2 regions of the Streptomyces sp. NPDC048521 genome follow, and region 2 is predicted to be linked to the other one. Evidence: riboswitches for the same ligand, from Rfam matches in the RefSeq annotation. Region 2 holds a riboswitch; the other holds the start of a gene.
The links. Region 2 has a riboswitch for glycine ahead of gcvT (glycine cleavage system aminomethyltransferase GcvT). Riboswitches for the same ligand answer to the same signal wherever they lie in the genome.
Positions count from the first base shown of each region.

Region 1: another riboswitch for glycine. It lies ahead of gcvP (aminomethyl-transferring glycine dehydrogenase); the one in region 2 lies ahead of gcvT (glycine cleavage system aminomethyltransferase GcvT).

Region 1 covers NZ_JBICWR010000001.1:892,016-899,925, reverse strand. Annotated here, with positions in the region: gene ACGFRF_RS04420 (DUF881 domain-containing protein) at 1-413, shown strand, start outside; gene ACGFRF_RS04415 (FHA domain-containing protein) at 604-1,434, shown strand; gene ACGFRF_RS04410 (MerR family transcriptional regulator) at 1,479-2,216, shown strand; gene ACGFRF_RS04405 (bifunctional nuclease family protein) at 2,301-2,774, shown strand; gene ACGFRF_RS04400 (MerR family transcriptional regulator) at 3,047-3,730, shown strand; gene ACGFRF_RS04395 (DNA polymerase IV) at 3,798-5,294, shown strand; gene ACGFRF_RS04390 (PRC-barrel domain-containing protein) at 5,216-5,587, opposite strand; glycine riboswitch at 5,707-5,801, shown strand; gene gcvP (aminomethyl-transferring glycine dehydrogenase) at 5,976-7,910, shown strand, end outside.
Region 2 covers NZ_JBICWR010000003.1:60,643-68,552, reverse strand. Annotated here, with positions in the region: gene ACGFRF_RS07870 (L-serine ammonia-lyase) at 1-1,182, opposite strand, end outside; gene glyA (serine hydroxymethyltransferase) at 1,283-2,548, opposite strand; gene gcvH (glycine cleavage system protein GcvH) at 2,563-2,940, opposite strand; gene gcvT (glycine cleavage system aminomethyltransferase GcvT) at 3,058-4,185, opposite strand; glycine riboswitch at 4,342-4,434, opposite strand; gene ACGFRF_RS07850 (AAA family ATPase) at 4,614-5,294, shown strand; gene ACGFRF_RS07845 (enhanced serine sensitivity protein SseB) at 5,367-6,158, shown strand; gene ACGFRF_RS07840 (enhanced serine sensitivity protein SseB C-terminal domain-containing protein) at 6,332-7,117, shown strand; gene ACGFRF_RS07835 (ABC transporter permease) at 7,469-7,910, shown strand, end outside.

The DNA.
Region 1 (7,910 bases), on a different contig from region 2:
AACTCGGCATCCTGGCGGGCACCGTGGCGGCGCGGGGTCCCGGCATCACGATGACGATCGAGGACACGAAGGGGACGGTCCAGGCGGACATGCTGCTCGACGCGATCCAGGAGTTGCGCGCGGCCGGTGCGGAGGCGATCCAGGTCAACGGTGTTCGCGTGGTCGCGAACACCTACTTCACGGATGCGGGCAAGACGGTGAGCGTCGACGGGAACAAGATCAACGCTCCCTATCGTTTCCAGGTCATCGGCAAGCCGCAGGATCTGGAGCCGGCGCTGAACATCCCTGGAGGCGTGGTGCAGACCCTGGAGAAGGAGCAGGCCACGGTGACCGTCGAGCGGTCGGACAAGATCGTCGTGGATGCCTTGCGACAGGCGAAGCGGCCTGACTACGCTCGGTCGTCCTCCCAGTGAACCGGTGGTGCATGGGGAACGTCCGGCAGGGGCATGAGGTTGCGGGGGGTCGGCGCACCGAAGAGGTGGTGCGTGGTGGAAACTGTCTGGTGGTTACGGACGTTGTGAGGATGTCCGGCTCGGCCGGTGTAGGCAATCAGGGTTCGTCCTGCCCCACGGGCGGGTCTGTTTCGGTCAAGGGGAATCGCCCGTGAAGTTGTTTGCGAAGTTGTTCGGCAAGAGCGCGCGAGAGGGCAGCGACAACGCGACCGCTCGCCATCGCGCACAGCCTGACGCGGAGGGCCAGCGCCCGCTGTTCCGGGACCAGGTCGCTGGTCCGGGCGGTGACATTTCCGGTGGTCAGGGCGCGGCGTCTGTTGACCCTGCCCAGTCCGGCGGCATAGGTTTCGGGCAACCGTCAACCTCAGGTACGGGTGGAGGGTTTGCCCCCGACCCGTACGCGTCCAATGCCCCGGCGGGGCAGCCGCGGCAGGAGGGTCCGTCCATGTCGGTCCTGGTGTGTACGAGGTGCGGTAACCGGAACGCGGAGAACGCCCGGTTCTGCTCCAACTGCGGCGCGCCGCTGCGCCCCGGTGTGACGCCGGAGCGTGCCTCCGAGACGACGTCCACGATCTCGATCTCCGGCATCGAGGCCTACGAGGCTGAGGCGACCGGTCAGACGCCGCTGCCGATGCTCTCGCCGGAGGCGCAGGCCGCGGTGGACGCGCTGCCGCTGGGCTCGGCGCTGCTGGTGGTGCGCCGCGGACCGAACTCGGGCAGCCGCTTCCTCCTGGACAGCGATCTGACCACGGCCGGCCGTCATCCGCAGAGCGACATCTTCCTGGACGACGTGACGGTCTCGCGTCGGCACGTGGAGTTCCGGCGTACCCCGGACGGCTCGTTCACCGTGGCCGACGTGGGCAGCCTGAACGGCACGTACGTCAATCGGGAGCGGATCGACCAGGTGGCTCTGGCGAACGGTGACGAGGTGCAGATCGGCAAGTACCGGCTGGTGTTCTACGCGAGCCGGCAGGGCATCTGACCCGCCCCCGGACCGGCGTCCGGGGGGACCCCCAGGGAAGGTCCATGCTTCAAACACCGAGCGGCGGTGCCCGAAGCGGTGCCGCCGCCAGGGACGGCGTGCTGATGAGCATCGGCACGGTGCTGAACGTGCTGCGTGACGAGTTCCCCGAGGTCACCATCTCCAAGATCCGCTTCCTGGAGTCGGAGGGCCTCATCGAGCCGCAGCGGACCCCGTCCGGGTACCGCAAGTTCAGCGCCGGGGACGTCGAGCGCCTCGGGCGTGTCCTGCGGATGCAGCGGGACCACTATCTGCCGCTCAAGGTCATCCGGGAGCACCTGGACGCCATGGAGCGGGGCGAGGCCGTCCCGCTGCCCCTGGTGGGGCGCCAGCGGACCGCGGAGGACGTCCCGGAGCCGTCCGGGGCGCGCACGGTGGCCCGGGTCGGCAGGGCGGAGCTGATGGCGGCGGCGGGAATCGACGATGCCGAGCTCAAGGAGTGGGAGTCCTACGGGCTCATCGCGCCCCTGGAGGACGGGGCGTACGACGCCGAGGTCGTCACCGTGGCGTCCCTCGTCGCCGAGCTGGGCCGGTTCGGTATCGAGCCGCGCCACCTTCGGGTGATGAAGGCCGCCGCGGACCGTGAGGCGGGTCTCGTCGACCAGGTGGTGGCCCCGCTCAAGCGGCACCGCAATCCGCAGACCAGGGCGCATGCCGAGGCCCGTACGAAGGAGCTGGCGGCGCTCACGGTGAAGCTGCACGCGGCCCTGGTGAAGACCGCTCTCGGCGTCCGGCTGCCCTGAATCCGGGGTCCCGGAGCGGCCGGATCGGGCACCTGTTCCCGGCCCGACTACCCAAACATCCCGAGCACGGCCTAGGGTTGCTGTGTGAACGAGCTCGATGTCGTAGGTGTCCGGGTCGAAATGCCCTCCAACCAACCGATCGTGCTCCTGCGCGAAGTGGGGGGCGACCGTTACCTCCCGATCTGGATCGGGCCGGGGGAGGCGACGGCCATCGCCTTCGCCCAGCAGGGCATGGCCCCCGCGCGACCGCTGACCCACGACCTGTTCAAGGACGTGCTGGAGGCCGTCGGCCAGGACCTGACCGAAGTACGCATCACCGATCTGCGGGAAGGCGTCTTCTACGCGGAGCTGGTCTTCGCCAGTGGGGTCGAGGTCAGCGCCCGTCCCTCCGATGCCATAGCGCTGGCCCTGCGCACCGGAACGCCGATCTACGGCAGTGACACGGTGCTGGACGACGCGGGTATCGCCATTCCGGACGAGCAGGAGGACGAGGTGGAGAAGTTCCGCGAGTTCCTCGACCAGATCTCGCCCGAGGACTTCGGCACCAGCAGCCAGTGAGCGGCAGACGGTGCGAGGCCGGCCCGCCGTACCGGGGTTCTGGGGGGTCGGCCACCGGTCGTTTGCGGGGCCCGGCTCGTGGGCAATTGCCACCGGCCATTGAGAGCGTCCTACGGCCTCTCACGAGCGCATTCGGCTAGCCTTTCCCCGCGGTGGGGCACGGAAAACCACTCCTAGGGTGATTATCACTCGGCGTGCCGAGTGTGGCGATCGTTGACGCACCCCTGGTGACTGCCTACCGTCGAGAAGGCAGGTCAAGGACGGAGGTCGGCGTGAGAACCAGCGGCGACGGTACGGCTGGGGGTGCCTCGGGACGCGGTTTCGGGGAGAGCGGTCCGTACCCTCCCCCGAGCTCTCAGCTGCGTTCGAGCGGGGGATATCCCCATCACGGCAGCGCGGTCGATCACGCTCCGCAGCGGCCGGCGGCGGTGCCGAACGGCGGAGGGGCGGCGTCCATGACGTCCGAGGAGATCGGCTATCGCGGGCCCACGGCCTGCGCGGCCGCCGGGATCACCTACCGGCAGCTCGACTACTGGGCCCGGACGGGCCTGGTCGAGCCGAGTGTGCGGCCCGCGTACGGTTCGGGAACCCAGCGCCTGTACAGCTTCCGGGACGTCGTCGTCCTGAAGATCGTCAAGCGCTTTCTGGACACGGGTGTCTCGCTCCAGAACATCCGCACGGCCGTCCAGCACCTCAGGGAACGCGGTTTCCGCGACCTCGAGCGGATGACCCTGATGAGCGACGGCGCCACCGTGTACGAGTGCACCTCGCCGGACGAGGTCCACGCCCTGCTCCAGGGCGGCCAGGGCATCTTCGGGATCGCCGTCGGCGTGGTGTGGCGGGACGTGGAGAGCGCCCTGTCCCAGCTGCACGGCGAGCGCATCGACACGGGCGAGACCCTCGTCGGCCACAACCCCGCGGACGAGCTGGCACGGCGCCGCAACCGGGCGGTCTGACCGCCGGGCCGATCGGGCGCCCTCCGGTGCCACCGCATTGTCAGTGCCGTGGTGCAGCATCGGACATGTGAGAAACGCGCCCACGATCCTGCATCTCGACATGGATGCCTTCTTCGCCTCGGTGGAGCAGGCGTCCAAGCCGAGCCTGCGCGGGAAGGCGGTCGTCGTGGGCGGGCTCGGACCGCGCGGGGTGGTGGCGACCGCGTCGTACGAGGCACGGGTCTTCGGGGTGCACTCGGCGATGCCCATGGCCCAGGCGCGCCGGCTGGCACCCAATGCCGCGTATCTGGTGCCGCGTTTCGCCCTGTACCGGTCGGTCAGCGAGCAGGTGATGGCGCTGCTGCGGGAGCTGTCGCCGCTGGTGGAGCCGCTCAGCCTGGACGAGGCGTTCGTGGATCTGGAGGCCGGGGGAGCGGCCTGGGACGAGGAGTCGGCGCGGCTGGCCGGGGTGAAGCTGCGCGCGGACATCCGGGCGGTCACGGGACTCACCGGGTCGGTGGGGCTCGCGGCCTCCAAGATGCTCGCGAAGATCGCCTCCGAGCAGGCCAAGCCGGACGGTCTGGTGGTCATCGAGCCGGGGACCGAGCGGGCGCTGCTGGGGCCGATGCCGGTGCGGACCCTGCCCGGGGTCGGGCCGGCCACCGGGGACCATCTGCGCAGGGCCGGGATCACCACGGTCGAGGAACTGGCGGAGGCGGGCGAGGACGAACTGGTGCGGCTGCTCGGCAAGGCGCACGGGCACGCGCTGCACGCCATGGCACTGGCCCGCGACGAGCGGCCGGTGGTGGCCGAGCGGGAGGCGAAGTCGGTGTCGGTCGAGGACACCTACGACGTGGACATCCACGACCGGTTGCGGGTCGGCCTGGAGGTGCAGCGGCTCGCCGACCGGTGCGTGCGGCGGCTGCGCGGCGCCGGGCTGTCGGGGCGGACCATCGTGCTGAAGGTGCGGCGGTACGACTTCTCGACCCTGACCCGCTCCGAGACGCTCCGCGGGCCCACGGACGATCCGGCCGTCATCCGGGAGGCGGCCGCGCGGCTGCTGGACTCCGTGGACACCACGGGCGGGGTACGGCTGCTCGGTGTGGGCGTCACCGGGCTGGCCGACTACACCCAGGAGGACCTGTTCGCGCAGGCGGCGGGTGAGCGGGCGGCGGGCGACCTCGCCGTGGACGTCGTACCCGAGGCCGTGGCCCGGCAGCCGGAGCCCGCCGAGCGGCAGTGGCGTGCCGGGCAGGACGTACGGCATGCCGAGTGGGGTCACGGCTGGGTGCAGGGCAGCGGCCTGGGCCGGGTCACGGTGCGCTTCGAGACGCCTCGGTCGGAGCCGGGACGGGTGCGGACGTTCCGGGTCGACGATCCCGCGCTGGAGGAGGCGGAGCCCTTGCCGTTGGTGGCGGCGGGCGACGTCGCCGACCGGCCCGCCCGTGTCGGTCCAACGGGCGGTGACCGCTACGAGGCTCCGCAGCCGACCCCGGATGCGGAGGATCAGGTCTCCTCCGAGCCCGCCAGTCTGCCGAAGTCGTGGTCCGGGAGCGGGGGAGGTGGGGCCAGGTCGAGACCGTAGTGGTGGTAGAGCTGGAGTTCCTGCTCGGGGGAGAGGTGGCGGCCCACGCCGAAGTCGGGGGCGTCCTTGATGAGGGCGCGGTCGAAGGGGACCCGCAGGGCGCCGTCGATCAGCTCGCTCGGCTCCAGCGGGACGAAGGCGTCCCGTGAGAACAAGCCGGTGCGTATGGCCGCCCACTCGGGTACGCCGGTCGCGTCGTCGAGGTACACCTCGTCGATGGTGCCGATCTTGGTGCCATTGCGGTCGAACGCCTTGCGGCCGATCAGGTTGCGCGGATCGATGTCGGTCTGCACGGTCCCTCTCCCTCCAAGTGGTCGCAACTCATCCGTAAGCACTACAAAAGAGCACAATCAGTGAGGCGGCCACTCGAAGGCTCGGGCGTCGACCTCGCTGGTAGGCTGACAGCGGCTGCTGACCCCGTGCGGGAGAGTCCTCCGACCACCTCGGAGGCGCCGAAGGAGCAAATCCTCCCCGGAATCTCTCAGGCTCACGTACCGCACGGACGAGGTCACTCTGGAAAGCAGAGCGGATGTCGACGGCGTCCGCTCTCACCGACGGTGAAAGCCGGGACCCTCGGGCACCCGGTGAAGCTCTCAGGTTGAGATGACAGAGGGGGAGGCCGTCGGGGTATCCGTACCGGGGTGCCCCTCGAAGGTCGCGTCAGACCAGGAGGCCTCCGCAATGACCGCCCATCGCATTCCGCTCTCCGAGCTCGAGCAGGGCATCCCCTTCGAGCAGCGCCACATCGGGCCCGACCAGGAGGCGCGGGCCAAGATGCTCGCGCACATCGGATACGGCTCGCTCGACGAGCTGACCGCCGCCGCGGTCCCGGATGTGATCAAGAACGCCGACGCCCTGGACCTGCCGGGCGCCCGTACCGAGGCGGAGGTGCTCGCCGAGCTGCGCTCGCTCGCCGACCGCAACCAGGTCCTCGGCTCGATGATCGGCCTCGGCTACTACGGCACCTTCACCCCGCCCGTCATCCTGCGCAACGTGATGGAGAACCCGGCCTGGTACACGGCCTACACGCCGTACCAGCCGGAGATCTCCCAGGGCCGCCTGGAGGCCCTGCTGAACTTCCAGACCGTGGTGGCCGAGCTGACCGGTCTGCCCACCTCCGGCGCCTCCCTGCTGGACGAGGGCACGGCCGCCGCCGAGGCGATGGCGCTGTCCCGGCGGATGGGCAAGAACAAAAAGGGCCTGTTCCTGGTCGACGCGGACGCGCTGCCGCAGACCATCGCCGTCATCGAGACGCGCGCCGAGCCGACCGGCGTGGAGGTCGTCGTCGCCGACCTCAGCGACGGCATCCCGGCCGAGATCGCCGAGCGTGAGATCAACGGCGTGCTGATCCAGTACCCGGGCGCCTCCGGTGCCGTACGGGACATCAAGCCGGTCATCGACCAGGCGCACGAGCTGGGCGCGCTCGTCACCGTGGCCGCCGACCTGCTGGCGCTGACCCTGTTGGTCCCCCCGGGGGAGCTGGGCGCGGACATCGCCGTGGGCACCACCCAGCGTTTCGGCGTGCCGATGGGCTTCGGCGGTCCACACGCCGGCTACATGGCGGTGCAGGAGAAGTTCGCGCGCAGCCTGCCCGGCCGGCTCGTGGGCGTCTCGGTCGACGCCGACGGCCACAAGGCCTACCGGCTCGCGCTGCAGACGCGTGAGCAGCACATCCGCCGGGAGAAGGCGACCAGCAACATCTGCACCGCGCAGGTGCTGCTCGCCGTGATGGCCGGCATGTACGCCGTCTACCACGGCCCGGAGGGCCTGCGGACCATCGCCCGCCGCACCCACCGCTACGCCACGATCCTCGCCGAGGGCCTGAAGGCCGGCGGTGTGGAGATCGTCCACGGTGCCTACTTCGACACCGTCACCGCGCGCGTGCCCGGCAAGGCCGCCCAGGTCGTCGCCGCCGCCCGCGACAACGGCGTCAACCTGCGGCTGGTCGACGCCGATCACGTCTCCCTGGCCTGCGACGAGACGACCGACCGGGGCCAGCTGGACGCCGTCTTCGCCGCCTTCGGCGTCGAGGGCGACATCGAGGCGCTGGACGCGGCCGCCGAGGAGGCCCTGCCCGAGGCGCTGCTGCGCACCGGCGACTACCTGACCCACCCGGTCTTCCACGAGCACCGCTCCGAGACCGCGATGCTGCGCTACCTGCGCAAGCTCGCCGACCGGGACTACGCGCTCGACCGCGGCATGATCCCGCTGGGCTCCTGCACCATGAAGCTCAACGCGACCACCGAGATGGAGCCGGTCACCTGGCCCGAGTTCGGCCAGCTGCACCCCTTCGCGCCCGCCGAGCAGGCCGAGGGCTACCTCACGCTCATCCACGAGCTGGAGGAACGTCTCGCCGAGGTCACCGGCTACGACAAGGTCTCGCTCCAGCCGAACGCCGGTTCGCAGGGCGAGCTGGCCGGTCTGCTGGCCGTACGCGGCTACCACCGCGCCAACGGCGACGAGCAGCGCACGGTCTGCCTGATCCCGTCCTCCGCGCACGGCACCAACGCGGCCAGCGCCGTGATGGCCGGCATGAAGGTCGTCGTCGTCAAGACCGCCGAGGACGGCGAGATCGACGTCGAGGACCTGCGGGCGAAGATCGAGCAGTACCGCGAC
Region 2 (7,910 bases):
GATGCACGGGATCTGGACGAGGCCGCCGACCGGGTCGCAGGTCAGGCCGAGGTTGTGCTCCATGCCGATCTCGGCCGCGTTCTCGACCTGCTCCGGGGAGCCGCCCAGGACCTCCGCCAGCGCGCCGGCCGCCATGGAGCAGGCGGAGCCGACCTCGCCCTGGCAGCCGACCTCGGCACCGGAGATGGAGGCGTTCTCCTTGAAGAGCATGCCGATCGCACCGGCGGCCAGCAGGAAGCGGACGACTCCGTCCTCGTCGGCGCCGGGCACGAAGTCGATGTAGTAGTGCAGGACCGCCGGGATGATGCCCGCCGCACCGTTCGTGGGGGCGGTGACGACTCGGCCGCCGGCCGCGTTCTCCTCGTTCACCGCCATCGCGTAGAGGGTGATCCACTCCATCGCGTGCGCCAAGGGGTCGCCCTCGGCGCGCAGCTGCCGGGCCGTGACGGCCGCGCGGCGGCGGACCTTCAGGCCGCCGGGCAGGATGCCCTCGCGGGACAGGCCGCGCTGCACGCACGCGCGCATCACGCGCCAGATCTCCAGCAGGCCCGCCCGGATCTCCTCCTCCGTGCGCCAGGCCCGCTCGTTCTCCAGCATGAGGGAGGAGATCGACAGGCCCGTCTCCTTGGTCAGGCGCAGCAGCTCGTCGCCCGTGCGGAAGGGGTACTTCAGGACCGTGTCGTCCAGCTTGATGCGGTCCGCGCCCACCGCGTCCTCGTCCACGACGAAGCCGCCGCCGACCGAGTAGTAGGTCTTCGACAGCAGCTCGCTGCCCTGGGCGTCGTACGCCCGGACGGTCATGCCGTTGGCGTGGTACGGCAGGGCCTTGCGGCGGTGCAGGACCAGGTCGTCGTCGAAGGAGAAGGGGATCTCGTGCTCGCCGAGGACGTTCAGACGCCCGGTCTGCTTGATCGTCTCCACCCGCTGGTCGGCCGTCTCGACGTCCACCGTGCGCGGCGAGGCGCCCTCCAGCCCCAGCAGGACCGCCTTCGGGGTGCCGTGGCCGTGGCCGGTCGCGCCGAGCGAGCCGTACAGCTCGCAGCGCAGGGACGTGACGGAACCGAGCACGTCCTCGTTGCGCAGCCGGCGGGCGAACATGCGCGCCGCGCGCATCGGGCCGACCGTGTGGGAGCTGGACGGGCCGATGCCGATCGAGAACAGGTCGAAGACCGAGATGGCCACGGGTGACTCCTCAATACGGGGTGGTGCAAAGGGTGGTACAGGGCGCGGGCACCGCGCACGCCGGTTCTTCCAGTGTGCGCGGTGCCCCGCGAAAGGTGACTTACTTGTTCAGACCCGGGTACAGCGGGTGCTTGTCGGCGAGCGCCTTCACCCGCGCCTTCAGGGACTCCGCGTCGTAGGACGGCTTGAGCGCCTCGGCGATCACGTCCGCGACCTCGGCGAAGTCCTCGGCCGTGAAGCCGCGGGTCGCGAGGGCGGGCGTGCCGATGCGCAGACCCGAGGTGACCATCGGCGGGCGCGGGTCGTTCGGGACGGCGTTGCGGTTGACCGTGATGCCTACCTCGTGGAGGCGGTCCTCGGCCTGCTGCCCGTCCAGTTCGGACTCGCGCAGGTCCACCAGGATCAGGTGCACGTCGGTGCCGCCGGACAGGACGTTCACGCCGGCCTCGCGGGCGTCGGGCGCCGTGAGGCGCTCGGCGAGGATGCGCGCACCCTCCACCGTACGGCGCTGGCGCTCCTTGAACTCCTCCGAAGCGGCGACCTTGAAGGAGACCGCCTTGGCCGCGATCACGTGCTCCAGGGGACCGCCCTGGAAGCCCGGGAAGACGGACGAGTTCAGCTTCTTCGCGAACTCCTTCTTGGCGAGGATGATGCCGCCGCGCGGGCCGCCGAGGGTCTTGTGGGTCGTGGAGGTGACCACGTCCGCGTAATCGACCGGGTTCGGGTGGAGTCCGGCGGCGACCAGGCCCGCGAAGTGCGCCATGTCGACCCACAGGTACGCCTCGACCTCGTCGGCGATCCGGCGGAACTCGGCGAAGTCCAGCCGGCGCGGGTACGCCGACCAGCCCGCGATGATCACCTTGGGGCGGTGCTCCTTGGCGAGCTTCTCGACCTCGGCCATGTCGACCAGGCCGGTCGCGGCGTCCACGTGGTAGGCGACCACGTCGAACTGCTTGCCGGAGAAGTTCAGCCGCATCCCGTGGGTCAGGTGGCCGCCGTGCGCCAGGTCCAGGCCGAGGATGGTGTCCCCGGGCTGGGCCAGGGCGAACAGGGCCGCCTGGTTCGCGGAGGCGCCGGAGTGGGGCTGGACGTTGGCGTACTCGGCGCCGAACAGCTCCTTGATCCGGTCGATGGCGATCTGCTCGGCGACGTCGACGTGCTCGCAGCCGCCGTAGTAGCGGCGGCCCGGGTAGCCCTCGGCGTACTTGTTGGTGAGGACCGAGCCCTGCGCCTCCATCACCGCGAGCGGCGCGAAGTTCTCGGAGGCGATCATCTCCAGGGTGGACTGCTGACGGCTCAGCTCGGCGTCGACCGCGGCGGCGATCTCCGGGTCCAGCTCGTGCAGGGGCGTGTTCAGGACAGTCATAGGGCTACGACTCCTCAGCCGGCGGTGTGGGCGGCGTACTCGTCGGCGGAGAACAGGTCGGCCGGCTCCTCGGTGACGCGCACCTTGAACAGCCAGCCGCCCTCGAAGGGGGCCGAGTTCACCAGCGAAGGGTCGTTGACGACGTCCTCGTTGATCTCGGTGACCTCACCGGAGACCGGCGAGTACAGGTCGGAGACGGACTTGGTCGACTCCAGCTCACCGCAGGTCTCGCCCGCCTCCACGGTGGAACCGACCTCGGGGAGCTGGGCGTAGACCACATCGCCGAGCGCGTTGGCCGCGAACTCGGTGATGCCGACCGTCGCGACGCCGTCCTCGGCGGTCGACAGCCACTCGTGCTCCTTGCTGTAGCGCAGCTGCTGGGGGTTGCTCATGGCCTGAATTCTCCTGTACGCGCGGAAGTGCTGGTGAAGGGGGGACTGCTGGGGCTGCTGGTGAGCAGGGGGAAGGTGCGCAGGGTCACGTCCGCCGGGACGTGCCGCGCCCAGTGTCTACTTCTGGCGCTTGTAGAACGGCAGCGCCACGACCTCGTACGGCTCGTGGCTGCCCCGGATGTCCACGCCGACGCCCTCGCTGCCGGGGGCCGCGTGCGCCGCGTCGACGTAGGCCATGGCGATCGGCTTGCCCAGGGTGGGGGAGGGGGCGCCGGAGGTGACCTCTCCGATCACCTCGCCGCCCGCGACGACGGCGTACCCGGCGCGCGGGACGCGACGGCCCTCGGCGACCAGGCCGACGAGCACCCGCGGCGGGTTCTCCTGAGCCCGGGCGGCTGCCTCGGTGAGGGCCTCGCGGCCGACGAAGTCGCCCTCCTTCTCGAACTTGACCACCCGGCCGAGCCCGGCGTCGAAGGGGGTCAGCTCCGTGGTCAGCTCGTGCCCGTACAGCGGCATGCCCGCCTCCAGGCGCAGCGTGTCCCGGCAGGACAGGCCGCACGGGACCAGGCCGACGCCCTCGCCCGCCTTGGTGAGCGCCTGCCACAGCTCCACGGCGTGCTCCGGCTTCACGAACAGCTCGAAGCCGTCCTCGCCGGTGTAGCCAGTACGGGCGATCAGCGCGGGGACACCGGCGACGGTGCCGGGCAGGCCGGCGTAGTACTTCAGGCCGTCGAGGTCGGCGTCGGTGAGGGACTTCAGGATGCCGGGGGACTGCGGGCCCTGGACGGCGATCAGCGCGTAGGCGTCGCGGTCGTCGCGGACCTCGGCGTCGAAGCCGGCGACGCGCTCGGTCAGGGCGTCCAGCACCACCTGGGCGTTGGAGGCGTTGGCCACGACCATGTACTCGGTCTCGGCCAGCCGGTAGACGATCAGGTCGTCCAGGATGCCGCCGTCGGCCTGGCAGATCATGGTGTAGCGGGCGCGGCCGACGCCGACGGAGGCGATGTTGCCGACCAGGGCGAAGTTCAGGAAGGCGGCCGCCCCCGCGCCGGTGACGGTGATCTCGCCCATGTGGGAGAGGTCGAACAGACCGGCCTTGGTCCGCACCGCGAGGTGCTCGTCGCGCTCGGAGCCGTAGCGCAGGGGCATGTCCCAGCCGGCGAAGTCGGTCATCGTCGCACCGAGCGAGCGGTGCAGCGCGTCCAGCGCGGTGTGGCGCAGCTCAGTGGGTTCGGTACTGCTCATCGGTCGGTCGTCTCCCAGGGCACACGGACGGGGCGAGGAACGTTCCTCCCCATCTGTCATCGGAACCTGAGAGGTTCGCCACGACCGCCACAGGGACGATCACGGCTTGCACCTTGGGTGGAGCCACTGTCACAGCGACCCGCTTTTCAGATGTGCCTCGCCCGCGCGGTAACGGGGCCTGAGAGATTCAAGGGAGGGACTTGCTCCTTCGGCGCCCCAGTGACCTGGGGACTCTCCCGCGCGGATTCAAGCGGCCGGTATGCAGTTGGCGGGCACATCATTGCACGCCGCGCCCCCGCCCGTCAGGGCCCGCATCTGTGACCGAGCTGTGGCCGTACGCGCACCGAACCGCCGACCACCTCCCATTACCTTCTCTTTACATACAGCGGGCATGGGTATGACCGAGCCCACAGGGGAGGACGATCACGGTGAAGAGGACCACGGCGTACGCCGCCGCCACCGCCACCACGACCGGCGTCGCGGTGCCGAAGCAGCCCTCCGCCTCCGCCCGCGAGCGCTGCGCGGAGCGCCCCGCCCCGGTCGTCCGCGATCTGCGCGACCGCGCCGGCCGCTGCCCCCGCGCCCTGGTCTTCGGCCCGCGTGACGTCGTCGTGGTCACCGGACTGCCGGGCAGCGGCAAGTCCACGCTGATGCACCGCGCGGTCTCCGGCCGCCGCATCGACTCCCAGGACGCCCGCGACGACTTCGCGGCCCGTGTGCCCCGTGGCCTGCCCTACGCCCTGTACCGCCCCCTGGTCCGCCTCGCCCACTACACCGGACTGCGCCGCGCGCTGCGCACCGAGGAAGGCCTCGTGGTGCACGACTGCGGCACCCAGGCCTGGGTGCGCGCGTGGCTCGCCCGCGAGGCCCGCCGCCGCGGCGGCTCCCTGCATCTGCTGCTGCTCGACGTGCCGGCCGAGACCGCCCGCGCGGGCCAGCGGGAGCGCCGCCGGGGCGTCTCCCGCTACGCCTTCCGCCGTCATCGTCGTACGACCGCCCGGCTGCTCGGCGCGGTCGAGCGGGGCGAACTGCCCGCGGGCTGCGGCTCGGCGGTCCTGCTGGACCGGGCCGCGGCGGACAGCCTGCACCGCATCGCCTTCTCGGGCTGATCCCGGCGAGCACGTCGGAGCCACCCGCTAGCCTTTTGAGCCACAGCACGGTTCCCAGCAGGCGGTAGGCAGATGGACTTCCCGGCGGACATTCCCGCGGACTTCCCGGCACAGGCGCACCCCCACCCGCACGGCGGGTGGCCCGGCAACGAACTGGAGGAGGTGCTCTCGGCCTCCCTCGGCATCCCCTCCGCGGGCGGCCGCATCATCGAGGTGCTCGGCCGGAGCTTTTTGTGGATCCCCCTGCCCAACGGCGGGGGCCCGGACAGCGGCCCGCTGGACCTGCCCACGATGGACATCGACGGCCAGGCGTACGTCCCGGTCTTCAGCTCCGAGGAACAGCTCCGTCAGGTGGCCGGCTCCCACATGTCGTACACCATCGCCCCCGCCGTGGAGTTCGCCCAGGGCCTGCCCCCGCAGGCGGGCATAGCCGTGAACCCCGGCGGCGTGGTCGGCGTCCCGCTGCCGCCCGAGGCGGTCGCCGAGCTGTGCCGTGCGGGCCGCACCCCGCTCGACGGCCCTGGCACCGGCGGCCGGGTCCGCCTCTTCGAGCCCGACTGGCAGGACGACCCGGTCGACTTCCTCTCCGCCGCCTCCGCCGAGTTCGCCGCGACCGGCGTCGTCCTCACCGCCCGCCGCTGCCTCGCCGTCATCGAGACGGCCGACCCGGTGATGTTCGTCGGCGTGGAACTCTCCCGATGGGAGGGCGACCTGCGGGCCCTTCCCCTGGAGGCCCTGGGCACGGCCCTCGGCAAAGTCCCGGTCAAGTGGCCGGTCAACCTCGTCCTCCTGGACGTCACCGACGACCCGGTGGCCGAATGGCTGAGGACAAACGTGCGGCCCTTCTATCAATACGGTCACTGAAGCAGCTCGACGGGGCGCGGGGAACCGCGCGACCAGCCACAGAACCACCCGCACCCGCGCACGAACCAGAAGCCCCGAGCTGCCAGGCGCTTAAGCTGTCTCCGAACGCGGGGCACTGAAAAGAAGGGCCGGTACACCAGGTGAGCGCGAGCCACAGCGGCAGCGTCGAGCACATGCTGCGCCAGGTCACGCCCGGACGCTACGACGCCTACGAGGCCCTGCTGCGCGCCCTCGCCACCCCGTCCTCCGGCCAGATCTGGATGCTCCTGTGGCACGGCCAGGCCGGTTCCCCGGACGCCCAGTACGGGAACATGGAGGTCGACGGCTGCCACTACGCCCCCTGCGTGACCTCCGCCCAGGAACTGTCGGCCAGCGGCTGGAACCGTTCCTACGAGGTCGTCGACGGACTGGACGTGGCCCGCACCCTCTACCCGGACCACTACGGCCTCTGGCTCAACCCGCACGCCCCGGGCGGCGGCGTCGGCATCCCCTGGCTGGATCTGCGCCGCATCGCCACTGGCCTGGACCGCCAGCCCGCCGGCCCGCTCCGGCTCACGGAACCCGGCATCGAGATCCCGCAGTTCTACGCCCTGCTCGCGCAGAACGCCCACCGTACCCCGGCGCTGCGTTCACTGCGCCGCGCCTGGGTGCAGCCGGCGCTCGGGGCGCCGTATCTCGCCATCGGCCTGGACGTGTACGACACCTCGCCCGCCGCGGTCGACTCGGTGCGCGCGATGATGCAGCAGTCGGTCGGGGCGGTCCCGGAGGGGCTGCCGGTGTCGACGGTCGCGATGGCCGACGACTACGACCCGGTGGTGATGTGGATGCGGGCCCAGGCGCGTCCGTTCTACGACCGCGAGGCCCACGCGGCTCCGCCCCAGCCTCAGCTTCAGGCCCCGCCTCCGCCGCAGGCCCCGGCCGCCGGATACGGTTATCCGCCGGTGCCCGGCGGTTACTGATCCGACGTCGCCCGGCATCGGACCTTGTGAGGGCGTAGCGCGGAATCGACTCGGGGCCTCACTTCTGCGCGCGTAGACGGCAGCGATACGTCCCGAACTGAGCGGATTCACCGTTCTGTCCCAACTGGCCCGCGTCCGGGGGGCGTTACCCACTGTTCGGATAACGGAATCCCCTGCACTGCATCACGGTTGCGCATACTTTCGCCGTCAGCTCTGGCGGGTGATCGCGGCGACGCTGAAGACTCGCGAGTCAGACAGGAGGTCGAGACCTCCTGATCGATGGCAAGTCGACAAAGCCGCAATCCGCGGCAGGCGCAGGCCGGTCACCACCGGCGAGAGGGGTCGCTCACCGTGACCGCACCGATCGAGACCACCGGGGCGGCAACCGAGGCACAGCCAGAGGCTGTGCTGGAGGGTGCCGGTAAGGGGCAGATCGAGGGTCGTTCCCTGGGCCAGATCGCCTGGACCCGCTTCAAGAAGGACAGGGTCGCCGTCGTCGGTGGCGTCATCGTGATCCTGCTGGTCCTCCTCGCGATCCTCTCGCGCCCGCTCCAGGCCGTGTTCGGCCTCGACCCGAACGCCTTCCACCAGGACCTGATCACGCCCGACACCTCGCTGCCCAAGGGCGGCTGGGGCGGCATGAGCCTCGACCACCCGCTGGGCGTCGACCCGAAGTTCGGCCGCGACATCGCCACCCGCGTCCTCGAGGGCTCCTGGGTGTCGCTGGTGGTCGCGTTCGGCGCCACCATCCTGTCCAACGTCATCGGCGCGATCATGGGTGTCGTCGCGGGCT